One region of the Cellulosimicrobium sp. NPDC057862 genome, then DNA from elsewhere that is predicted to be linked to it. Evidence: riboswitches for the same ligand, from Rfam matches in the RefSeq annotation. Region 1 holds a riboswitch; each other region holds the start of a gene.
The links. A riboswitch is a leader RNA that binds a small molecule or an ion and turns the genes downstream of it on or off. The one in region 1 is predicted to bind thiamine pyrophosphate.

Region 1 (7,447 bases):
GGCCGAGGACCTGACCCCGGGCCAGGACGCCGTCGCGCTGCTCGGGCTCGGCGACGAGGTGCTCGAGATCAACGTGACGCCCGACCGCGGGTACGCGTTCTCCTACCGCGGCGTCGCGCGCGAGTTCTCGCACTCGACCGGCGCGCGCTTCACCGACCCCGGCCTGCCCGGTTCCCTGCCCACGCCCCCGCCCGCGGCGACGCCCGACGGCTTCCCCGTCGAGGTCGACGACGCGGCGCCGGTCCACGGCGTCGTCGGGTGCGACCGGTTCGTCACGCGCGTCGTGCGGGGGATCGACCCCGCCGCGCAGACGCCCGCGTGGATGCAGCGCCGCCTCACGGCGTCGGGCATGCGGCCGATCTCGCTCGCGGTCGACGTGACGAACTACGTCATGCTCGACCTCGGGCAGCCCCTGCACGCGTACGACCTCGAGCGGGTCGCAGCGCCGATCGTCGTGCGACGCGCGGCGGCGGGGGAGCGGCTCACGACGCTCGACGACGTCGACCGGGCCCTCGACCCCGAGGACCTGCTCATCACGGACAGCCCCGACGGTGCGCGCGCCTCACGCGTGCTCGGGCTCGCCGGCGTCATGGGCGGCGCCTCCTCGGAGGTCGGCCCGACGACGACGGCCGTCCTCGTCGAGGCCGCGCACTTCGACCCGGTGACGGTCGCGCGCACGTCGCGTCGCCACAAGCTGTCGAGCGAGGCGGCGAAGCGGTTCGAGCGCGGCGTCGACCCGCTGCTGCCCGCGGTCGCGGCGCAGCGCGTCGTCGACCTGCTCGTCGAGCTCGGCGGCGGGACCGCGGACCCGGCCGTGGGCGACCTCGACCGTGTCGCGGCACCCGCTGCGATCCGCCTCCCGGTCGGCGAGGCCGCGCGCCTCGTCGGCGTGCCGTACACGCTCGAGCAGGTCGTCGGCACGCTCGGGGCGATCGGCTGCACCGTGGAGGCGGGCGACGCGGACGCCACGGGCGTGCTCGTGGTCACCCCGCCGTCCTGGCGCCCGGACCTCACGGAGCCGGCCGAGCTCGTGGAGGAGGTGGCGCGCCTCGTCGGCTACGACGAGATCCCGTCCCTCCTGCCCGCCGCTCCCGGGGGCCGGGGGCTCACGCGCGAGCAGCGCGTGCGCCGCTCGGTCGCGCGGGCGCTCGCCGAGGACGGCTTCGTCGAGACGCTGAGCTACCCGTTCGTCGGCACCGCCGAGCTCGACGCGCTGCGCCTGCCCGCGGACGACGCACGGCGTCGGGCGCTGCGTCTGCTCAACCCGCTCGCCGACGACCGCCCGCTGATGCGGACCGACCTGCTGAGCACGCTGCTGGAGACCACGCGCCGCAACGTCGGCCGAGGGCTGGGCGACGTCGCGCTGTTCGAGATCGGCCTCGTCACGCACCCGCGGCCCGACGCGCCCGCCGCGCCCGCGCTGCCGGGCGGCGCCCGGCCGAGCGACGACGAGCTCGCGGCGATCGACGCCGCGCTGCCGTCGCAGCCGCGCCACGTGGCCGGCGTCCTCGTCGGGCGCCGCGAGCGTGCCGGCTGGTGGGGCCCCGGCCGCGCGGCCGACTGGACGGACGCGCTCAGCGCGGCCCGCCTCGTCGTGGAGCGCGTCGGGCTCCGGGTCGGCACGGACGTGCGCGTCGTGGCCGACACGGCTCGCGCGCCGTTCCACCCGGGACGCTGCGCGCGCCTCGAGCTCGCGGACGGGACGGTCGTCGGGCACGCGGGCGAGCTGCACCCCAAGGTGGTCGAGAACCTGGGCCTCCCCCCGCGCGCGGTGGCGTTCGAGGTCGACCTCACCGCGCTCGTGGCGGGCTCGTCCGACGCGCCGGTGCAGGCGACGCCCGTCTCGGGCTTCCCCGCGGCCAAGGAGGACCTCGCGTTCGTGGTGGACGCCGACGTGACCGCGCAGGCCCTGCGCGACGCGATCGTCGACGGCGCGGGCGACCTGGTCGAGGACGTCGCGCTGTTCGACGTCTTCACCGGCGAGCAGGTCGGCGCCGGGCGCAAGTCGCTCGCGTTCTCGCTGCGGCTGCGCGCCGCGGACCGCACGCTCACCGCGGACGACGTGGCACGTGTTCGCGAGGGCGCCGTGACGGTGGCACGCGAGCGCGTCGGCGCGGAGCTGCGGGCGTGAGCGCGGAGTCCGGTGCGGGCGCGGTGGAGGTCGCGCCCGCCCGCACGGCGCTCGTCACCGGCGCCTCGCGCGGCATCGGCCGTGCGATCGCCGTCGGTCTCGCCGCGGCCGGTCTCGACGTCGCGCTCCTCGCGCGCGACGCCGGCCGGCTCGCGGGCGTGGCGGACGAGATCGCGGCGCTCGACGGGAGCAATTCCGGGCGTGCGGTCGTCGTGACCGCGGACGTCACCGACGCCGAGGCCGTCGCGGCCGCCGTCGCCGAGGCGGAGTCCGCGCTCGGGGGCGTCGACCTCCTCGTCAACAACGCGGGTCGGGTCGACGCCGAGGTGCCGCTCTGGGAGGCCGACCCCGACGAGTGGTGGGCGATCGTCGAGACCAACGTGCGCGGCCCGTTCCTCCTCGCACGCGCCGTGGTGCCGGGGATGCTCGCGCGCGGCGGGGGCCGCGTCGTCGACCTCAACAGCGGCGCGGGCTCGCACGACATGGACGGTGCGAGCGCGTACAACGCGAGCAAGACGGCGCTCCTGCGGCTGGGAGCGAACCTCCACCGGTCCGGCCACGCGCGCGGGCTGCGCACGTTCGAGGTGTCCCCGGGTGTGGTGCAGACCGACATGACTGCGTCGATGGCCATGCACGAGGGCCGCACCGAGTGGACCCCGGTCGAGCGCACGGTCGAGATGGTCGTCGCGATCGCCCGGGGCGAGCTCGACGCGTTCTCGGGCGCGTTCGTCCGCGTGACCCACGACACGCCGGAGTCGCTGCGTGCCGCGGCGGACGAGGCCGCGGGCCGCGGGGACTCGCTGCCAGGGCCCGACGCGCGCCGGTTGCGCGTGACGCGCTGGGGCGCGGACGACCCGATGCCGGGAGAGCTCCCGGCTCGCTGACGTCGCGGCGACCGCCCTGTCGCCACCCGCCGCGTCGCAGGACCGTAGCGCCGCCCGACCTGTCCGGTCGGGCGGCGCTCGTGCGTTCGGGGCGGTCGTCCGAGGGCCGCGGCCAGAAGAAGCGAGGGGGAGATCACCCGCTACCTAGTTGAAACTTCATCCACTCATCGGGGATGCTGTCCTGGACACCTGACCAGTACCGGGCGGACACCGACGTCGCGGCTCGACGACGCCCGGGAGCGACGTATGACGACGGCACGCCCTGTCCGGCAGTGGAACGGCCTCACCGTTCCCGAGGCCGGCACCTACGCCCTCGACGAGGCGCACAAGCGCATCGGGTTCACCGGGATGCACATGATGGTGTCGCCCGTCCGGGGAGAGTTCACCCGGGCGAGCGCGACGATCCTGGTGGGCGAGGACCCGATCGCGTCGGCCGTGTCGGCGAGCATCGAGACGGCGAGCCTCACGACCCACCACGAGGAGCGCGACGCGCACCTGCGCAGCCCCGACTTCCTCGACGTCGACGCCTACCCGACGATCGAGTTCCGCAGCACCTCGATCGACTGGCAGGGTGAGCAGCAGGACCAGATCCTCGCGTGGGCGCGGCTGCGGAACCGCTCGCCCGAGCGCGCCGAGCTCGCGCAGGAGCGCGTCCAGCCCCGGGCCGCACAGGCGGGGCGGTTCCTCGTCAACGGGCTGCTCACCGTCCGCGGCGTCACCCACCGGACCGTGCTGTCGATGCAGTACGGGGGAGCGCGACGCGACCCGTACGGCCGGGACATCTTCGGCTTCCACGCCGCGGGCGAGATCGACCGCGAGAGCTTCGGCCTCGTCTGGAACGTGCTCCTCGAGACCGGCGGGTTCCTCGTGGGCAAGAAGATCGGCCTCGAGATCGCGGGCGAGGCGATCCACCAGGCCTGAGGCGTCCTCCGGGAGGGGTCGCGCACGCAGCCCGGTGCGGCGCGAGACCGAGCGCGGGTGTCCGGCACGCAGGACGTAGCATGGCGAGCGACACGGGGTGCCCCGACGAGGGCTGAGATGAGACCCGTCGAACCTGCTCTGGCTCGTACCAGCGAAGGGATGTCCGGCGATGACGCTCGCCCTGCCCCAGCACGACCCCGCACCCCGGCGCGACAGTGCCCCTCCGCCCGCGGCCGGCCGCACCCCCGGTCCCGACGTCGACCCCGACGTCCGGCCCTCGCGGCCGCGCGTGCTGTCGATCGCCGGGACCGACCCGACCGGGGGCGCGGGCATCCAGGCGGACCTCAAGTCCTTCGCCGCGCACGGCGCCTACGGCATGGCCGTCACGACGGCGCTCGTCGCGCAGAACACGCACGGCGTGCGGTCCGTGCACGTCCCGGGCCCCGCGTTCCTGCGTGAGCAGCTCGACGCGGTGTCCGACGACGTCGAGATCGACGCCGTGAAGATCGGCATGGTCGCCGACGAGGCGAACGCGCGCGAGATCGGGGCGTGGCTCGACGCGCTCGCCGCGGCCCGGTCCGACGGCGGGCTCCCGCGGCCCTGGGTCGTGCTCGACCCCGTCATGGTCGCCACGTCGGGGCACCGCCTGCTCGACCCGGGCGCGGAGCAGGCCGTGCGCGACCTCGCGGCACGGGCCGACGTCGTGACCCCCAACCTCCCCGAGCTCGCCGTCCTCGCGGGACGCGACGTCGCGACGACGTGGGACGACGCGCTGGCCCAGGCCGCTTCCTACGCGGCGGCGAGCGGCGCCGTCGTGCTGCTCAAGGGCGGCCACCTCACCGGTGCGACGTCACCGGACGCCCTCGTCGTGCCGGCCGGTCCGTCCCCGGACGACGCGCCGACCGTCACGACGTTCGACGCGGAGCGCGTGGACACGCCCCACACGCACGGCACCGGGTGCTCGCTCTCCGCCGCGCTCGCGGCCCTGCGCCCCCAGCGCCAGAGCTGGGAGGACGCGGCGCGCGAGGCCAAGGAGTGGCTCACCGGCGCGCTGCGCGGCGGGGCGGCGCTGCGCGTCGGGACGGGCCGGGGGCCGGTCGACCACCTGCACGCCTCGTCGCCGGTCGTGCCGCGCTGACCCACGGACCGGGCGCGAGCTGCGGTCACGTCGGTCAGGCGCGGGCCACGTCCTCCTCGGCCGTCGCGTAGACGCACTCGTAGCCCGGCGGGACCCAGCGCCACCGCGCGTCGACGTCACGGATCGCGACGCCGTCGGGGCGGTCGACCACGCACGCGTCCGCCTGCTGGCGCAGCCCGACCGTCACCCAGTACACGGCGAGCGCCGCGGCGAGCAGGACGGCGAGGACGGTCACGGCGCGGCGCAGGGCGGGGGACGGCCCGCCGTCGGACCCGTCCTCCTCGCCCGGCCGCGCGGGAACCCAGTCCCAGCTCACGCCGCGCCCGCGACCGTGCCGGGCGGGGTGCCCGCCGCGTCGCCGGGGACGAGGAGGACCTTGCCCGTGGTCGCGCGGCCCTCCAGCGCCCGGTGCGCGTCGGCGGCGCCGGCGAGCGGGAACGTGGCGCCCACGCGCACGTGCAGCGTGCCGCCCGCGACCGCGCCGAGCACCTCGGTCGCCCGCTCGACGAGCTCGGCGCGCGTCGCCGTGTGGTCGGCGAGCTTGGGCCGCGTGAGGAAGAGCGAACCGCCGGCGTTGAGCCGCTGCGGGTCGAACGGCGGGACCTGCCCGGACGAGCCGCCGTAGAGCACGAGCGTGCCCCGGCGGCGCAGCGCCGCGAGCGAGGCGTCGAACGTGTCCTTGCCCACCGAGTCGTACACCGCCGCGACGCCCTCGCCGCCCGTGAGCCCGCGCACGACCTCGGGCAGCTCGGCGGTGAGGTCCGCGAACGCCGTGTACTGGATCGCGTGCTCGGCGCCCGCGCCGCGGGACAGCTCCGCCTTCTCGGGGGTCGACACGGTCGAGATCACGTGCGCGCCCCGCGCCACGAGCATCTGGGTCAGGAGCAGCCCGACGCCGCCCGCGCCCGCGTGCACGAGGACGCGGTCGCCCGGCCGGACCGGGTAGGACGACGTGCACAGGTAGTGCGCGGTGAGGCCCTGGAGCGCGACGGCGGTCGCGTCCTCGAGCGAGACCGCGTCCGGCACGTGCAGCGCCTGCGCCGCATCCACGAGGACGAGGCCCGCGTACGACCCGGGCGCCTCGGTCCACACGACGCGGTCGCCAACGGCGAACCCGTCGATGCCCTCGCCCAGCTCGGCGACCACACCCGCACCCTCGCTGCCGACGACGTGCGGGTACTCCATCGCGTACACGCCGGAGCGCTTGTACGTGTCGATGAAGTTCACGCCCGCCACGGCGGACCGGACGAGGAGCTGCCCGGGACCCGGTGACGGGTCGGGGAGCTCGGTGTACTCCAGGACCTCGGGGCCGCCCGCCGCGCGGGCCACGATCGCGTGCATGGCCCCAGCCTAGGGTCGTGCGGGTGCCGGGGCCGCCGTCCGGGTGACCCCGGTGCCGGACGCCGTCCTGACGGCGACCGCGTCCTCCCCGACGAGGCGGGGCGGTCGCGCGTGCCCCGCCGTGGCATGCCAGCGCCCGAACCGACGCTCGACGTGCACCGGGTGGTCGAAGCAGCGCGTGACGTGCTCCGTGACGAGCACGTCCTCCGCGGCTCCCGCGACGACCGCGCGGCCGTGCGCGAGCAGGAGCGCGTGGCTCGTCGTGGTCGGCAGCTCCTCGAGGTGGTGCGTCACCAGCACCGAGGCGACGTGCGGCCGGGTCGCGCGCACGGCGTCGAGCGTCTCGAGGAGCTGCTCGCGCGCGGCGACGTCGAGCCCGGTGGACGGCTCGTCGAGCAGCAGGAGGGCGGGGTCGGGCAGGAGCGCGCGCGCCACGAGCGCCCGCCCCCGCTCGCCCTGGGAGAGCGTCGGCCAGGGGTCGTGCGCGCGGTGCGCGAGACCGAGGTCGGCGACCAGTCCCCGGGCGAGGGTGACCTCGTCCGGGGTCGGCTGCCAGCGCGGGCGCCAGTCGACGGTCCCCGTGAGGCCGGTCAGGGTCACCTCGAGCACGGTCAGCGGGGAGCGCAGGTCGTGACGCGGGTCGACGTGGCCGATGCGGCGGTGCAACGTCTGGATGTCCACGCGGCCGAGGCGCTCGCCGAGCACGTGGACCGTGCCCCGGGTCGGGTGACGGCGCGCCCCGCAGAGCCCGAGGATCGTGCTCTTGCCCGCGCCGTTCGGGCCGAGCAGCGCCCAGTGCTCGCCTGCCCGGACCACGAGGTCGACGCCGTCGAGGATCGCGCGGCCCTCGCGGACGAGGTCGACGCCGCGCAGGGACAGGACCTCCGTGCTCACCGGCCCTCACTCGCCGCGCCGGCGCCGCGCCCGGCGACCTTCGCGTGGACGGCCGCGAGGTGCTCGCGCGCCGCCGCGGACGCGCGCGGTACGTCGCGGTCGCGCACCGCCTCGAGGATCGCCTCGTGCGCGTCCTGG
Region 2 (7,447 bases), on a different contig from region 1:
TGCTCGCGGCGGGGACGCCGGGCAAGCGGTTCGTGCTCGAGCACTCGCGCGTGCTGCTGCACCAGCCGTCGGGCGGCGGCGAGGGCACCATCTCCGACCTGTCGATCCAGGCCGAGGAGATCCTGCGGATCCGGTCCGAGACGGAGGAGGTGCTGTCCCGGCACACGGGTCAGACCGTCGAGCGCCTGCGCGCGGACACCGACCGCGACCTCGTGCTCACGGCGCGCCAGGCCGTCGAGTACGGCGTCGCGGACGCCGTCGTCACGTCGCGCAAGCTCGCCGCGGCCGCCTGACCCGGCGCGAGCGCTGCGGCCGCGCTCGGCCGATGCGTCCCCGGACGCAGCTCTCGGCCGTCGACGCAGCGCTCGCGCCGCGCCGCGCAGGGACTACCCGCGCCGCCGGAACCACGAGCGACGACGCGGCTCCAGCGCGGGCTCGACGGCCGGGCCCGGCTCCTCCGCCGGCGCAGGCTCGGCCGGGCCCGGCTCCTCTGCCGACACGGGCTCTCCCGAGTCCGGCACGTCGAGGTCCAGGTCCGGGTCGACGGCGGGGTCCTCGTCGGGCGCGTCGTCGTCAGGAGCCGCTGCCCCGGACGCGGGGTCGCGCACCGGCTCGCTCGCGCGGCGCGCCGTCGCCTCGATGCCCGCGATCCGCCCGTGCTCGTCGAAGCGGACGGTCACGCCGCCGTCGGGCAGGGCGAGCACGACCGCGCCGCCGTCCTCCGTCGTCTCGAGGCCCCGCGCCGCCGCGTAGGACCTGAGCGCCCGCCGGTGGTCGACGACCGTGACGGACAGCAGGCCCTCGCTCAGCACCCGCACGACGCGCGGCACGCTCGGCGCGGGCAGCGCGAGGCCCTCGGCGTCGAGGAGGAACCAGGCGCGCGTGCCGCCGCCGACGGGCGCGCTGTAGTGGGTCCAGGACCCGGTGACGGCCTTGACCGCGAGCGCGAGGCGGTACGGGAGGTCGTCGGTGAGCGGGAGCTCCGCCTCGGTCGCCTCGCGCAGCCCGGTCTCGCGGGTCTTCTCGGCGGCGCGCAGCACGTCGTCGGGGAAGCCGTTGACGTTGTTCCACGCCCACATCCAGCTCCCGGGTCCGGGCGCGGCCGTGCCGAGGAACTGGAGCCGGCACGTCGTCGTCCCACCGGTGGCGGCGGTGAAGGTGAACGTGCCCTCCGCCATCTCGGCGCTCCACGCGTCGTCACCGTGGTGGTCGGCGAGGTGGAGCTGGTGCTCGTGCGAGAGGAACGCGGCGTCGTCGACGAGCTCCTGGAGGGCCGGGGCGGTCTGCTCTGCCGTGCCGTGCGCGGTCTGCGGCTCCGTCATCCCTCGACGGTAGCCGCGCGCCTCCCGCCGCACCGGGGCACGACACGCGGTGCTGACCAGGTACCCGTCGGGTGCGCCTCGACCCCCGGGGTCCGCGACTCAGGCGGCGAGGAGCAGGACGTCGGCGGCGCGCGCGGTCGGGCGCGCCGCGAGCGTCGTGGTCGCGATCATGGTCCGCGCGACCGGGAGGTCGCGCACGGGCTCCCCGGCGGGTGCGGGGTGGCGCGGCGCGGAGAGCGCGCCGCGCTCCCGCACGGACGAGAGCACGCGCACCGGGGCGACGGGGCGCAGCTCCTCCCCCGTGCGGGCCACGAGGTCCACGAGGCGCAGGCCGAGGGCGCCGCAGACGGCGGCCAGCACCTCGGACGACGCCTCCTTGCGGCCGCGCTCCACCTCGGACAGGTAGGCGGTGGAGACGCGCGCGGAGGCCGCGACGTCGACGAGGGTGCGACCCTGCGCGAGCCGCGCCCGCCGGAGGATCCCGCCGATGACGTGGCGCAGCAGCGGCTCCGGCCGCCCGCCCTCCCGGGACCGGGGGCTCGCCGTCGCTCTGCTCGGCACTGCGATCGGCGCCGGGCCCGGCGCCGCGCTCGTCGCGTCCATGCGGTCACGCTACCCGCGCTCCCGCCCGGGTGCCGAGGCACCCGGGCGGGGATCTGCTGCTGGCGTAAGGCCCGACGTCGGGCGCTCACCGGCCCGGGAGGGGCGTCACCACCGCTCGAGCGACCACGCCATCTGCCAGAACCGGATCTCGTGCCGGCAGCTCAGCTCGAACGCGCGCTCCATGCGCGCGCGCTCCGCCTCCCCGGCGTCGGCGGCGAGCGCGTCGAGGCGTGCCCGGAGGTCGTCCAGGACGCCCTCGGTGCGCTCGGCGGCGTAGAACTCCCACCAGCCCGCGAGCGGGTGGTCGTCCCCGATCGCGCCGGGCGTCGTCTCCCGCTCGGCGAGCCAGAACCGCCGCGCCGACCAGATGTAGGTCCACGGGCACGGCAGGAGCGCGGCGAGCAGCACGCCGAGCGAGTCGCGGCCCGCGGCGAGCATGTGGTCGACGTACGCCTGCGCGCTCGGGGCGAGGCGGTTCGTCTGCGCCTCCTCGTACGTCACGCCGAGGAAGTCGCACATCGCGTGGTGGGCGTGCGACTCGTCGTCGAGCAGGAACCCGGCCTTCTCGTGGAAGTACGCGGCCCACTCGCGGTCGGGAGCGAGCGCCATGCCGAGCCCGTAGCTGCGCAGGTAGGCCGTGAGGTACTGGTGGTCCTGGCCCACGTAGTGCCGTACCGCGGCCGGCTCGACCGACCCGTCGCGCAGCCCGGCGAGGAACGGGTGGTCGTAGAACTCGTCGAAGAGGTGCGCGTACCGCCGGGCGAGGTCGACCGTGAAGCCGATCTCCCCCCTCCGGACGAGCGCGGTCGGGTCGTCCGTGCGGACGGGGTTCACAGTGATGGCAGCAGGCGTCGTCATGCCCACGTTCCTCCGCTCGTGCTAGCGAGATCAGGTTCGACGGGTCCGGGCGGCCGTACCGCTCGTCTCAGTCCCTCGGCCCGGTCGCCCGGGCGGGACGCCCCGCGTGGTTCGTCGCGACCCTAGCAAGGAAGCACCGCCCGTGTCGGGAGCATCCGGCGACGTGTGGGAATATAGTTGTAGCGACAACAAGTTGGAGCAGACATGACCACGAGCACCCCGGGCGCGCCGACCGACCGCCTCCTGTCCCCGTCCACGAGCATGGACGCCGTCACGCTGCGCGTCGGCGACCTCGAGCAGATGACGTCCTACTACACGGGCGCGTTCGCGCTCGCGCCCCTCGAGGAGCGCTCGCGCGGCACCGAGGTGCACCGCGTCCTCGGCCGCGGCACGACGCCCATGCTGCGCCTGGTGCACACGCCCGGCCTGCCCGCCGTCGACCGGCGCCAGGCCGGCCTGTTCCACACCGCGTTCCTGTTCGACGACGCGTCGAGCCTCGCCGCGACCGTCTACCGCGCCGCGCAGGACCGCCGGGGATCGTTCGTCGGGTCGAGCGACCACCTCGTCAGCGAGGCGTTCTACTTCACCGACCCCGAGGGCAACGGCGTCGAGCTGTACACCGACCGCCCGCGCGAGACCTGGGTGCGCGAGCGGGGCCAGATCGTCATGGCGACCGAGTTCCTGGACCCGAACGCCTACCTGCGCACGCACCTCGACCAGGAGACGTTCGACGCCGGGCCCTCGCTCGCCGGGCGCGTGGGGCACGTCCACCTCCAGGTCGGCGACATCGCGACCGCGCACGACTTCTACGTCGACGCCGTCGGGTTCGAGGCCACCGTCACCGAGTACAGCGGCGCCCTGTTCGCGTCCGCGGGCGGGTACCACCACCACGTCGCGATGAACGTCTGGAACAGCGCGGGCGCCGGCCCGCGCGCCGCGAGCCTCGGGCTCGGCGACGTGGCGATCACCGTCCCCGGCCGCGACGACCTCGACGCGCTCGTCGCCCGCCTGCGCGCCCGCGGGCTGCAGCACGCCGACGACGGTCGCTCCGTCGTCGTGCACGACCCGTGGGGCACGCGCGTCACGCTCGCCGTGCCCGGCACGACGACCGACGAGCTGCTCGCGCGATGAGCGCACCGGCCACGCTCGTCGCGGTCCGGTCCGACGCGGGGCTGACGAACCCGCCCGCGTCGGGCGCCGTCGTCGTCCTGCTGCACGGGTTCGGCTCGCACGAGCACGACCTCGCGGGCCTCGGCCCGCACCTCGGTGCGCCCTGGGTCTCGCTGCGCGCCCCGCTCGCGCTCCCGCACGGCGGGTTCGCCTGGTTCCCGATCGACACGCCCGGCGACCCCGACCCGGAGCCGGTGGCGCGCGCGACCGCGGCGGTCTGGGCGTGGGTCGACGCCAAGCTCGGTCCCGAGCGGCAGGTCGTCCCCGTCGGGTTCTCCCAGGGCGGGCTCGTGGCGACGCAGCTCCTGCGCACGCGCCCCGAGCGCGTGGCGGCGACCGTCGTCCTCGGCGGGTTCGTCCAGGCCGCGGAGCAGCCCGCCGACGCCGCGCTCGCCGCCTCCCGCCCGCCCGTCTTCTGGGGCCGCGGCGCCGACGACCGCGTCATCGCGCCGCACGCGATCGACCGCACGGCCGCGTGGCTGCCAGGCCGCTCGACGCTCGTCGAGCGCGTCTACCCCGGCCTCGCGCACGGCATCGACGCGCGCGAGCTCGCCGACGTCCGGGCCTTCCTCGACGACTCCGTGGGTCGCACAAAGGACTGAGACCGGTCCGCGCGGCCCGGACGGCGGCGCTGAGGCAGCGCTGAGCGCACGCGCCCCGGGGCGCGCGCTCGGCGTCGGGCGCGCACGATGGGAGCACCCCTGCCCAGCGCACCGAGGAGCCAGGCCGATGTTCCGCAGCCTCTTCCCGATCCTCACCGTCGCCGACCTCGACCGGTCGCTCGGCTTCTACCGCGACCTGCTGCGCGGGACGGTCGAGTACGCGTTCCCCGCGGACGGCCCGCCGGTGTACGTCAGCGTGCGCGTGGGCGGGTCGCCGCTCGGCCTGGGCCAGGGCGACCCACCCCCCGCGGACACCCGGGTCGTCCTGTGGGTGTACGTCGACGACTGCGACCGAGCTGTCGAGCACCTCGCGGCGGCCGGCGTCCCGGTGCTCGAGCCGCCGACGGACCAGCCGTGGGGCGAGCGCGTCGCACGCGTGCAGGACCCGGACGGCACGGTCGTGATCCTGGGCCAGGAGGCCGCGCCACCGCCGGAGCCCGAGGGCCCGACCGGGCTCTCGTGACCTGGGTGCCCCCACCGGGACTCGAACCCGGAACACGCCGGGTTTAAGCCGGCTGCCTCTGCCAGTTGGGCCATGGGGGCGCGGCCCGAATCTACCGCGCCCGCGGGCGCCGATCCGGCCGGGACCCGGCCGCGGAGCCACGGGACGCGACGAGGGGCGAGCCGCGCGCGGCTCGCCCCTCGTCGTCGGGCCCGGTCCGGGGTCGCCGACCCCGGGCGCCGGTCAGGAGGCCTTGGCCGGAACCTTCTCGTCGGCGTCGGCGGAAGCGCCCGCCTCGGCCGCGGCGGCGGAGCCCTGCGCGGTCTGCTTGACGGGCTCGCCGTCCTTCTTGGGCGGCACCGACGCGGCACGGAACTCCGCGCGCGGGTCGTGCAGGGAGCCCAGCGAGACGAGCTCGCGGCCCAGGAGGAACTGCCCGATCCAGCCGATGAAGATGCGGATCTTGCGGTTGCCCGTGGGCATCGCCATGACGTGGTAGCTGCGGTGCATGAGCCACGCGAGCACGCCGCGCAGCTTGAAGACGCCGAACAGCTCCGCGACGCCCTTGTACAGGCCGAGGGACGCGACCGTGCCGACGCTCTTGTGGCGGTACTCGACCGGCTTCTCGCTGTGCAGCTCGAGCGCGAGGTTGTCCGCGAGGCGCGTGGCCTCGCGGATCGCGTGCTGCGCGTTCGGCGGGCAGAACTTGCCCGGGTTGAGCACGTCCGGGACGGCGGCGCAGTCGCCCGCGGCCCAGGCGTTCGGCACGACGTTGCCGTCGGCGTCCGCGACCTGGAGCGTCGGGAGCACCGTGACGCGGCCCATCTTGTCCACAGGGAGGTCCGAGGCCTCCTTGATGACCGGGTTCGCCTTGACGCCCGCGGTCCACACGATCGTGTCGGAGTCGAACTCGACTCCCGTCGACGTGACGACGTGCCCGTCGACGCACGACGACAGGAACGTGTTGAGGTGGAACTCGATGCCGCGCTTCTTCAGCTCCTCGAGCGCGTAGCCCGCCATGGGCTCGCTGAGCTCCGGCAGGATGCGCCCGGCGCCCTCGATCATGACGAAGCGGAGGTCCTTCTCCTCGATCGTCGCGTAGTTGCGGGTCGCGTAGCGCGCCATGTCCTCGATCTCGGCGATCGCCTCGACGCCCGCGAACCCGCCGCCCACGAACGTGAACGTGAGCATGCGGCGGCGCAGGGCCTCGTCCCACGTGGACGACGCGACGTCCATGCGGTTGAGCACGTGGTTGCGGACCGCGATGGCCTCCTCCACGTTCTTGAAGCCGATCGCGTTCTCCGCGAGCCCCGGGATGGGCAGCGTGCGCGACACCGAGCCGAGGCCGACGATCAGGTGGTCGTACGTGACCGAGTAGTCGTCGCCCTCCTCCGGGTGGATCGTCACCTGGCGCTTGGCGTGGTCGATCGAGACGACCTTGCCCTGGAGCACGTCGACGCCCTTGAGGGCGCGGCGGTGCGGCGCGACGACGTCGCGACCGTCGATCGAGCCCGCGGCCGCCTCGGGGAGGAAGGGCGCGTACGTCATGTACGGGCGCGGGTCGACGACGACGATCGCCGCCTCGCGGCGACCGAGCTTCTTGCGCAGTCGGCGCGCGGCGTACAGACCCACGGAGCCGCCGCCGAGGACGACGACGCGGGGCACCTTGCGGGGCCGCGGCGAAGCGGTCTGGGCACGGCTGACCGAGGTCAGGTCATTCTGAGGCATGGTTCCAGAGTATTACCGGTTGCGGCACAGGCGAGCCGGAGCGTCCGCCAGACGGGCGTGACGCGCCCCACGCTCGGCGTCTCGACGGGGCAGACGCGACATTCCACGCGACACCGCCGTCGCCGAACCCGGGATCGCTCCTCACGACGACCTCCCGCTGGGGAGCGATCCCGGGTTCGGCATCGGTCAGCCGATCGTCAGCCGATCGCACCCAGGACGGGGGTCGGGCCCGTCGGCTGCGTGCCGCCCGCGGGCGGGGTCGGTGCGGGCTCGGGGGCCGTGCCCTCGGCCGGGTCCGTCTCGTCGCCCGACGGCGCGGGGCCGCCCTGGTCGCCGGCCTCGCCGGTGCCCGGCTCCTCCGCGCCCGACGCGGCCTCGCCCGAGCCCACGCTCGACGGCACGGCGGTGGGCGCCTTGAGGAACGGCCACGGCATCTCGTGCGTGCGCGTCCCCGTCGCCGGGACGGGACGCCCGTCGCCGTCGGCGTACTCGACGTCCTCCTCCGAGACCGCGCGCAGGGGGTAGACGTTCCAGCGCTCGCGACCGTCCGTCGAGAGCGTCGGCTGGAAGTACCACGACCCCTCGACGTCCGGGACGGCCCAGACCCCGAACGCGCCCTCCTCCGTCACCGTACGCACGGGTCGACCGCGGTCGTCGAAGAC
Region 3 (7,447 bases), on a different contig from region 1:
GTCTCGACCGCGCCCCGCCGGAACACGCTGCCGACGACGGTCGCGGCCCACGTGTCGCCCGACGACGGGGCGCCCGCGGTCACGAGCCGCAGCCCGCGCGGGCCGACCGCGAGCACGGTCCCGGCGCCACGCGGGACGAACGCCTGGTAGCCGAGGAACTCCGCCACGCGTCGCGACGCCGGGGCGCGCCAGAGGTCCTCGGGCGGCGCGACCTGGAGGAGCCGGCCGGCGTCCATGACGGCGACGCGGTCGGCGACGGTGAACGCCTCGTCGTGGTCGTGGGTGACGAAGACGGCCGTCGTCCCGGTGGCGCGCAGCGCCTCGCGCAGGTCGAGCGCGAGGCGCTCGCGCAGCCCGCGGTCGAGCGCGGAGAGCGGCTCGTCGAGCAGCAGCAGCCGGGGGCGCGGCGCGAGCGACCGCGCCAGGGCAACCCGCTGCCGCTCTCCCCCGCTGAGCGTCGCGACGGCGCGGCGCGCGTACCCGGCGAGACCGACGACGTCGAGGAGCTCGGTCACGCGCGCGTCGCGCTCGGCGCGAGGCATGCCCGCGATCCCGTAGGCGACGTTCCCCGCGACGTCGCGGTGCGGGAAGAGCTGGCCCTCCTGGAACATCAGCCCGAACCCGCGCCGGTGCACGGGGACGCCCGTGAGGTCGCGCCCGTCCCACGCCACGGAGCCTGCCGCGACGGGTTCGAGCCCCGCGACCGCGCGCAGCAGGCTCGACTTGCCGCACCCGCTCGGTCCGAGCAGGGCGAGCACCTCGCCGGTCGCGACGGCGAGCGAGACGCCCGCGACCGCCGTCGTGCCGGGGTCCGTCCGCGTCCCCGCGCCGTAGCGCACGACGACGTCGCGCACCGCGAGCCCGGCGCTCTCCCCGGGCACGGGGCCGGGCAGTGGGGCGGGCGCGGCGTCGGGGCGCGGCGCCTCCGGCGCGTCCGAGCGCGCCGGGGCGGGGTCGGTCTGCACCATCAGAACTCTCCTCCGGGTCGGTCGCCGCGCAACCGCTCGGCGAGCAGCATGACGGTCGCGGTGAGCAGCGCGAGCACGACGCTCGCCGCGAGCGCCATGCCGTAGTTCTCGGCCCCGGGACGCCCGATGAGCCGGAAGATCACGACGGGCAGGGTCGCGCTGTCCGGACGCGCGAGGAACGACGTCGCGCCGAACTCCCCGAGCGAGACGGCGAACGCGAACCCGACCGCGAGACCGAGCGAGCGGGCGGCGATCGGGCCGTCGACCGTGCGGAACACGCGCCCGGGCGCGGCGCCGAGGGTCGCGGCGGCCTCGCGCAGGCGCGGGTCGATCGCGCGCAGGGTCGGCAGGACCGTCCGCACGACGAGCGGGATCGCGACGACCGCCTGCGCGATCGGCACGAGGAGGCCGGACGTGCGCAGGTCGACGTCGAGGCCGAGCGGACGGTCGAGCGTGATGAGGAAGCCGAAGCCGACCGTCACGGCGGAGACCCCGAGCGGCAGCATGAAGACGGAGTCGAGCACGGAGATCGCGCGCCGCCCGCCGCGCGACCGCGGCCGCCGGGACACGACGAGCGCGACGAGCCCGCCGATCACGACGGCGAGCACGGTCGCGAGCGCCGCCGTCCGCAGCGAGTTGCCCGCCGCCTCCCACACCGTGACGGACAGCGCGTTGCGGCCGCCCGTCGTGCCGAGGTTCGCGTAGTTGTCGAGCCCCCAGCCGCCCCCGGGCACGCGGAACGAGCGCACGACGAGCGTGCCGAGCGGCAGTCCGACGAGCACGACGACCACGGCCGCGGTGAGCGCGGCAGGCCCGAGGTCGCCCGTCGGACGGCCGTCGCGCCACAGGCGCAGCGGGTGCGCGGACGACGCCGAGGACGACAGGTTCAGGGCGCGCTCGCGCCGGGCCCGCGTGCGGTTCGCGACGGTGAGCGCCGCCGCGACCACCACGAGCTGCACGACCGACAGCACGGCGGCGGTGCGCAGGTCGAGGAACTGCGTGGTCTGGATCCAGATCTCCGTCTCGATCGTCCCGTAGCGGATGCCGCCGAGGACGAGCACGACGCCGAACGCCGTCGCGCAGAAGAGGAAGACGATCGACGCGGCGCTCGCGATGGCCGGCGTCAGCGCCGGGAGCGTCACGGTGCGGAACGCGCGCCACGGCGTCGCGCCGAGCGCCCGGGCGGCCTGCTCGGCGCGCGGGTCGAGGTGCTCCCACAGCCCGCCGACCGTGCGCACCACCACGGAGTAGTTGAAGAACACGAGCGCGACGACGATCGCCGCGAACGTCTCGTCGAGCCCCAGGAACCCGAGCGGGCCGCCCTGCACGAGCAGCGACCGGAACGCGACGCCGACGACGACGGTCGGGAGCACGAACGGCACGGTGACGAGCGCGCGCACGACCCGTCGCCCCGGGAACCGGCACCGGTACAGCACGTACGCGCCGGGCACGCCGAGCAGCACGGAGAACACCGTGCCGAGCACCGCCTGCCACAGCGTCAGCCCGAGGATGCGCCACGTCCGCGGCTGGGAGAACACCTCCGCGAACCCCGACAGGTCGAGGCCGCCGTCGTCCCCGACGAACCCGCGCGCCACGAGCGTGAGGACCGGCCACGCGAAGAACACCCCGAGAAACACCAGCGGCACCGCCGCCGCCAGACCCCACAGCACCGCGCGCCCGACGCCACCCCGCCGGACCGCCCGGCCCCTCACCACGGCTCTACCTCGCGCGACCACAGCTCTACCTCGCGAGGTAGAGCCGTGGTCGCTCGTGGACCGGGCGTCAGTCGACGACCGTCGCCGTCCATGCCTTGATCCACTCGTCGCGGTGCGCCGAGACGTCGGCGGGCGCGACCTCGAAGGGCTCGTCGGCGAGCGGCGCGAACTCGGCCCAGCCGTCGGGCAGCGCGACGGCGTCGTCGGCGGGGTACATGTACATCTGGCCGGGCACGTCCGACTGGAACGCCTCGCTCACGAGGAAGTCGACGAGCTGCTGCGCGCCCTCGGGGTTCTTCGCGTTCGCGAGCACGCCCGCGTACTCGACCTGGCGGAAGCACGTGTCGAGCAGCGCGCCGGTCGTGGACGCGGAGCCGTCCTCGGTGAGCGTGAACGCGGGCGACGTCGAGTACGACAGCACGAGCGGGCGCGGCCCGGCGCCCTCGGAGCCGGAGAAGTCGACGTAGTACGCGTCCGACCACCCGTCCACGACCTTGACGCCGTTGGCGCGGAGGTCGGCCCAGTAGTCCTCCCACCCGTCCTCGCCGAACGCGCCGACGGTCGCGAGGAGGAATGCGAGCCCGGGCGACGACGTCGCAGGGTTCGTCACGACGAGCAGGTCCTCGTACTCGGGCTTCGCGAGGTCCTCGAGCGTCACGGGCTCGGGGATCCCCGCGTCGGCGAACCACGTGTGGTCGACGTTGACGCACACGTCGCCGAGGTCGACCGGAGTGAGCTCACCTCCGTCGCCCACCGCGTACTGCGCCGCGGAGTCGGAGAGGCCGTCCGGCGTGTACGGGTCGAGCACGCCCTCGTCGATCGCGCGCGACGCGAACGTGTTGTCGATCCCGAACACGACGTCGCCGAGCGGTGAGTCCTTCGTGAGGATGAGCTGGTTGACGAGCGCGCCGCCGTCGCCGGGCGCGACCTGCTCGACGGTGAGCCCGCTCTCCTCCTCGAACGCGGCGAGCACCTCGTCGCTCACGGCGAAGGAGTCGTGGGTCACGAGGGTGACGGTCCCACCCGTGCCCGACGACGCGTCGTCGCCTCCCGCGCCGTCGTCGCCGCCGCTGCACGCGGCGAGCGCGAGGAGGGCAAGGGTCGTCCCCGCGCCGGTGGCGAGGGACCGGGCCCGGCGGGTGCGGGCGGTCGTGCGCTGCATGTGTCCTCCCAGGACGTTCAGGAGGGGTCCACCGACCCGTGCGACCCGTGCTCCGGCGAGCGCGGGCGACCGCACGAGCAGGTGATCGAGATCCCGACTTCCTCCACCGGTGCTAACCGGATCAGGTTCGAGGGTCTGCGGTGGTCCGCACTCTCAGCTCCTCCAGGAGCTCCCCTGTCGTTCACGTCGAGCCTACACCGGGCCGCCCCTCGGGAATCCCCCTGAGAGAACCCTGAGAGCGGCCCGGCGGCGACCAGGGAAGGGTCCGGGCCGGTCCCCGATGCCCGCGGGCGCGCGCCCGCGGGAGGGTCGTGACGACCGGACCGGGGTCCCCGGCCGACGACGCAGGAGGGTGAAGGACCGATGAGCAGCAGACCTGGGACGACGCGTACGACGACGACCGTCGCCGCGTCCGCGGAGCACGCCACGGGAGCCGCAGGAGTCTCCGGAACCACGCCGGAGCATCCCGTGATCGCGACCGCACGGGGCCTCGAGAAGACCTACGGGCGCGGCGAGGCGACGGTCCGCGCGCTCGACGGCGTCGACGTCGACCTCGAGCGGGGGCGGCTGACCGCGATCATGGGCCCGTCCGGGTCGGGAAAGTCGACCCTCATGCACTGCCTCGCCGGACTCGACTCCCCCACGGCGGGCACCGTCGTCGTGGACGGCGAGACGGTGTCGGCGATGAGCGAGCGGCGCCTGACGCGGCTCCGACGCACACGCATCGGGTTCGTCTTCCAGTCGTTCAACCTCGTCCCGACGCTCACCGCGGAGGAGAACATCGTGCTCCCGCTGGCCATCGCGCGCCGGCCGGTGGACCGCGAGTGGTTCGACCGCGTGGTCGACGCCGTGGGGCTGCGCCCGCGGCTCGGGCACCGCCCGGCGGAGCTCTCGGGCGGGCAGCAGCAACGCGTGGCGTGCGCGCGGGCGCTCGTGTCCCGGCCGGCGGTCGTGTTCGCGGACGAGCCGACGGGCAACCTCGACTCGCGCGCCGCCGCGGAGGTGCTCGGCTTCCTGCGCGCCTCGGTGGACGACCTCGGCCAGTCGGTCGCGATGGTCACGCACGACCCCACGGCGGCGTCGTACGCGCACCGCGTCCTGTTCCTCGCCGACGGTCGCCTCGTCACCGAGCTGCGCGACCCGACGACGCAGGCCGTCCTCGACACGCTCGGCGCCCTCACGCCGGTGGCGCCCGCGGGCGCGCACGCCGCCGAACCTGCGCACGCACCGGCGGCCGTCCGATGATGGGCCGGATCGCGCTGCGCGGCGTGCGCGCGCACGGCGCCCAGCTCGTCCTGTCGGTGCTCGCGGTGACGATCGGCGTCGCGTTCGTCACCGGCACGTTCGCGCTGCGCGCGATGCTCGCGTCGACGTTCGACGGCATCGTCGCGTCGTCGATCCAGGCCGACGCGTACGTGCGCGGTGCGACCGCCGCGGGGTCCGCGCTCGAGTCGTCGTCCGCTCAGCTCGGTGGGGCCCGCAGCCTCGTCCCGGCAGACCTGGCCGAGACGCTCGACGCGCGCGACGACGTCGACCTCGCGCTCGCCGAGGTGAGCGGTCCTGCCGTCCTCGTGGGCGCCGACGGCACCGCGGTGCTGAGCACGCAGGCTCCGAGCATGGCGGTCGGCTACGACCCGCGCGACCCCGGGCCGCGCGTCGTCGACGGCCGCGCACCGGAGAGTGCCGCCGAGGTCGCGCTCGAGTCCGCGACGCTCGAGGCGTCGGGGCTCGCTGTGGGCGACACGACCGACGTCGTGCTCGGGGACGAGGTGCGTCCGGTGCGCGTGGTGGGCGAGCTCTCGCTGTCCGCGCCGATGGCGGGCGCGACCATCGTCCTGCTCGACGCGACGACCGCGGCCGCGACGTACGCGCCGGACGGCATGGTGCCGTCGATCGCCCTGTACGCCGCCGACGGCGTCTCGCCCGAGGCGCTGCGCGACGCCGTCGCGACGGCGCTCCCGGACGGCGCCGAGGCCGTGACGGGTGCCGACCTGCGTGACGAGACGAGCAGCGCGATCGCCGACCAGCTCGGCTTCGTCTCGACGTTCCTGCTCGTCTTCGCCGCGCTCGCGCTGTTCGTCGGCACGTTCATCATCACCAACACGTTCGCGATGCACGTGCGCCGCCGGACGCGCGAGCTCGCGCTGCTGCGCGCCGTCGGGGCGTCGCCGGCCCAGGTGTTCGCCTCGGTGCTGGGACAGGCCGCGGTCGTCGGGGTGGTCGGGGCGGTGCTGGGCGTCGCGGCCGGGTTCGGGCTCGCCGAGCTCGCGCGGGCCGGGCTCGGCGCGGTGGGCATGGAGCTCGCCGGGTCGCTGCCCGTGACGACGGCCGGGATCGTGGTCCCGCTCGTCGTCGGGGTCGTGGTGTCCGTCGTCGCGGCGGCGCTGCCCGCGCGGCACGCGGCGCTCGTCCGGCCCGTCGAGGCCATGCGGGCCGACGTCGTACGCCCCGCCGGTCCGGGCGTCGCTCGGGTGGTCGCGGGGACGCTGACCCTGCTCGCCGGCACCGGGCTGGTGGTGGGCGCCGCGGCGGTCGGGAGCGGCGGGGCACCGCTCCTCGGCCTCGGCGCGGTCGGGGTGATCGCGGGCGTGCTGCTGCTCTCCCCGCTCGCGGTCGGCCCCGTGCTGGGCGTCCTCGCCGCGCCGTTCGTCGCGCTGGTCCGACCCCTCGGCGGGCTCGCGCGCGGCAACGTCACGCGCCAGCCGCGCCGCACGGCCGCGACCGCCGGGGCGCTCGTCGTCGGCATGGCGCTCGTGTCGACGACGTCGGTCCTCGCGCTCTCGGCGCGCGAGTCCGTGACCGGCATCGTCGACGAGGAGACGGCCGCCGACCTCGTCGTCCGGTCCGCGACCCCGTACCTCCCGGAGGGCGTCGCGGCCGACGTCCGCGCCGTGCCCGGTGTCGCGTCCGCCGACCTGACGACGTACGGGCAGGTCGTCGTCGACGACGAGCCGCAGCTCGTGGTCGGGTTCCCCGCCGAGGGCTTCGGCCGCTCGGTCCGCACGACGGCGGTCGAGGGCGACCTGGCCGCGTACGCCCGCGGGGAGGCCGCCGTCATGGAGGACGCGCTCGACGAGCACGGCTGGGCGCTCGGCGACGTCGTGACGATCGCCGACCGCACGCGGGCGGACCTCCCGGCCCGCGACGTCCGCATCGGCGCGGTGATCGACTCCCACGCGTTCTCCGTCGACATGCTCCTGCCGCCGGACGTCGCCTCCGCGGTGGGCGCGACCACCCCCGAGATGCTGTTCCTCGACGTCGAGCCGGGCGCCGACCTCGCGGCCGTCCGGGAGGGGGTGACGGACGCCGTCGCGCCGTACGTCGTGGCGAGCGTGCTCGACGCCGACGAGTTCGCCGGGGAGGTCGCGGCCCAGGTCGAGTCGATCCTCGCGATCGTCTACGCGCTGCTCGGCCTGTCCGTGCTCGTCGCGGTCCTCGGGATCGTCAACACGCTGGCCCTGTCCGTCGTCGAGCGGACGCGCGAGATCGGTCTCCTGCGCGCCGTCGGGCTGGGGCGCGCCCAGCTCGCCACGACGATCGTCATCGAGTCCGTGCTCGTCGCGGTCTTCGGGACGGCCGTCGGGCTGGTCGTGGGGACGGGT

Region 2: another riboswitch for thiamine pyrophosphate. It lies ahead of ACFVN3_RS20620 (TenA family protein); the one in region 1 lies ahead of thiD (bifunctional hydroxymethylpyrimidine kinase/phosphomethylpyrimidine kinase).
Region 3: another riboswitch for thiamine pyrophosphate. It lies ahead of ACFVN3_RS00345 (thiamine ABC transporter substrate binding subunit); the one in region 1 lies ahead of thiD (bifunctional hydroxymethylpyrimidine kinase/phosphomethylpyrimidine kinase).

Annotation. Positions count from the first base shown of each region.
Region 1 is NZ_JBHVMH010000005.1:220,118-227,564, forward strand. Features, by position in the region: gene pheT (phenylalanine--tRNA ligase subunit beta) at 1-2,131, shown strand, start outside; gene ACFVN3_RS09585 (SDR family oxidoreductase) at 2,128-3,015, shown strand; gene ACFVN3_RS09590 (YceI family protein) at 3,262-3,936, shown strand; TPP riboswitch at 4,020-4,113, shown strand; gene thiD (bifunctional hydroxymethylpyrimidine kinase/phosphomethylpyrimidine kinase) at 4,106-5,074, shown strand; gene ACFVN3_RS09600 (hypothetical protein) at 5,109-5,390, opposite strand; gene ACFVN3_RS09605 (quinone oxidoreductase family protein) at 5,387-6,415, opposite strand; gene ACFVN3_RS09610 (ABC transporter ATP-binding protein) at 6,425-7,309, opposite strand; gene ACFVN3_RS09615 (FadR/GntR family transcriptional regulator) at 7,306-7,447, opposite strand, start outside.
Region 2 is NZ_JBHVMH010000034.1:2,714-10,160, forward strand. Features, by position in the region: gene ACFVN3_RS20605 (ClpP family protease) at 1-293, shown strand, start outside; gene ACFVN3_RS20610 (DUF6882 domain-containing protein) at 387-1,322, opposite strand; gene ACFVN3_RS20615 (helix-turn-helix domain-containing protein) at 1,422-1,925, opposite strand; gene ACFVN3_RS20620 (TenA family protein) at 2,031-2,783, opposite strand; TPP riboswitch at 2,774-2,898, opposite strand; gene ACFVN3_RS20625 (VOC family protein) at 2,988-3,914, shown strand; gene ACFVN3_RS20630 (alpha/beta hydrolase) at 3,911-4,555, shown strand; gene ACFVN3_RS20635 (VOC family protein) at 4,683-5,078, shown strand; tRNA gene ACFVN3_RS20640 (tRNA-Leu) at 5,085-5,158, opposite strand; gene ACFVN3_RS20645 (NAD(P)/FAD-dependent oxidoreductase) at 5,301-6,785, opposite strand; gene ACFVN3_RS20650 (hypothetical protein) at 6,983-7,447, opposite strand, start outside.
Region 3 is NZ_JBHVMH010000001.1:81,733-89,179, forward strand. Features, by position in the region: gene ACFVN3_RS00335 (ABC transporter ATP-binding protein) at 1-968, opposite strand, end outside; gene ACFVN3_RS00340 (ABC transporter permease) at 968-2,683, opposite strand; gene ACFVN3_RS00345 (thiamine ABC transporter substrate binding subunit) at 2,751-3,845, opposite strand; TPP riboswitch at 3,927-4,031, opposite strand; gene ACFVN3_RS00350 (ABC transporter ATP-binding protein) at 4,209-5,090, shown strand; gene ACFVN3_RS00355 (ABC transporter permease) at 5,090-7,447, shown strand, end outside.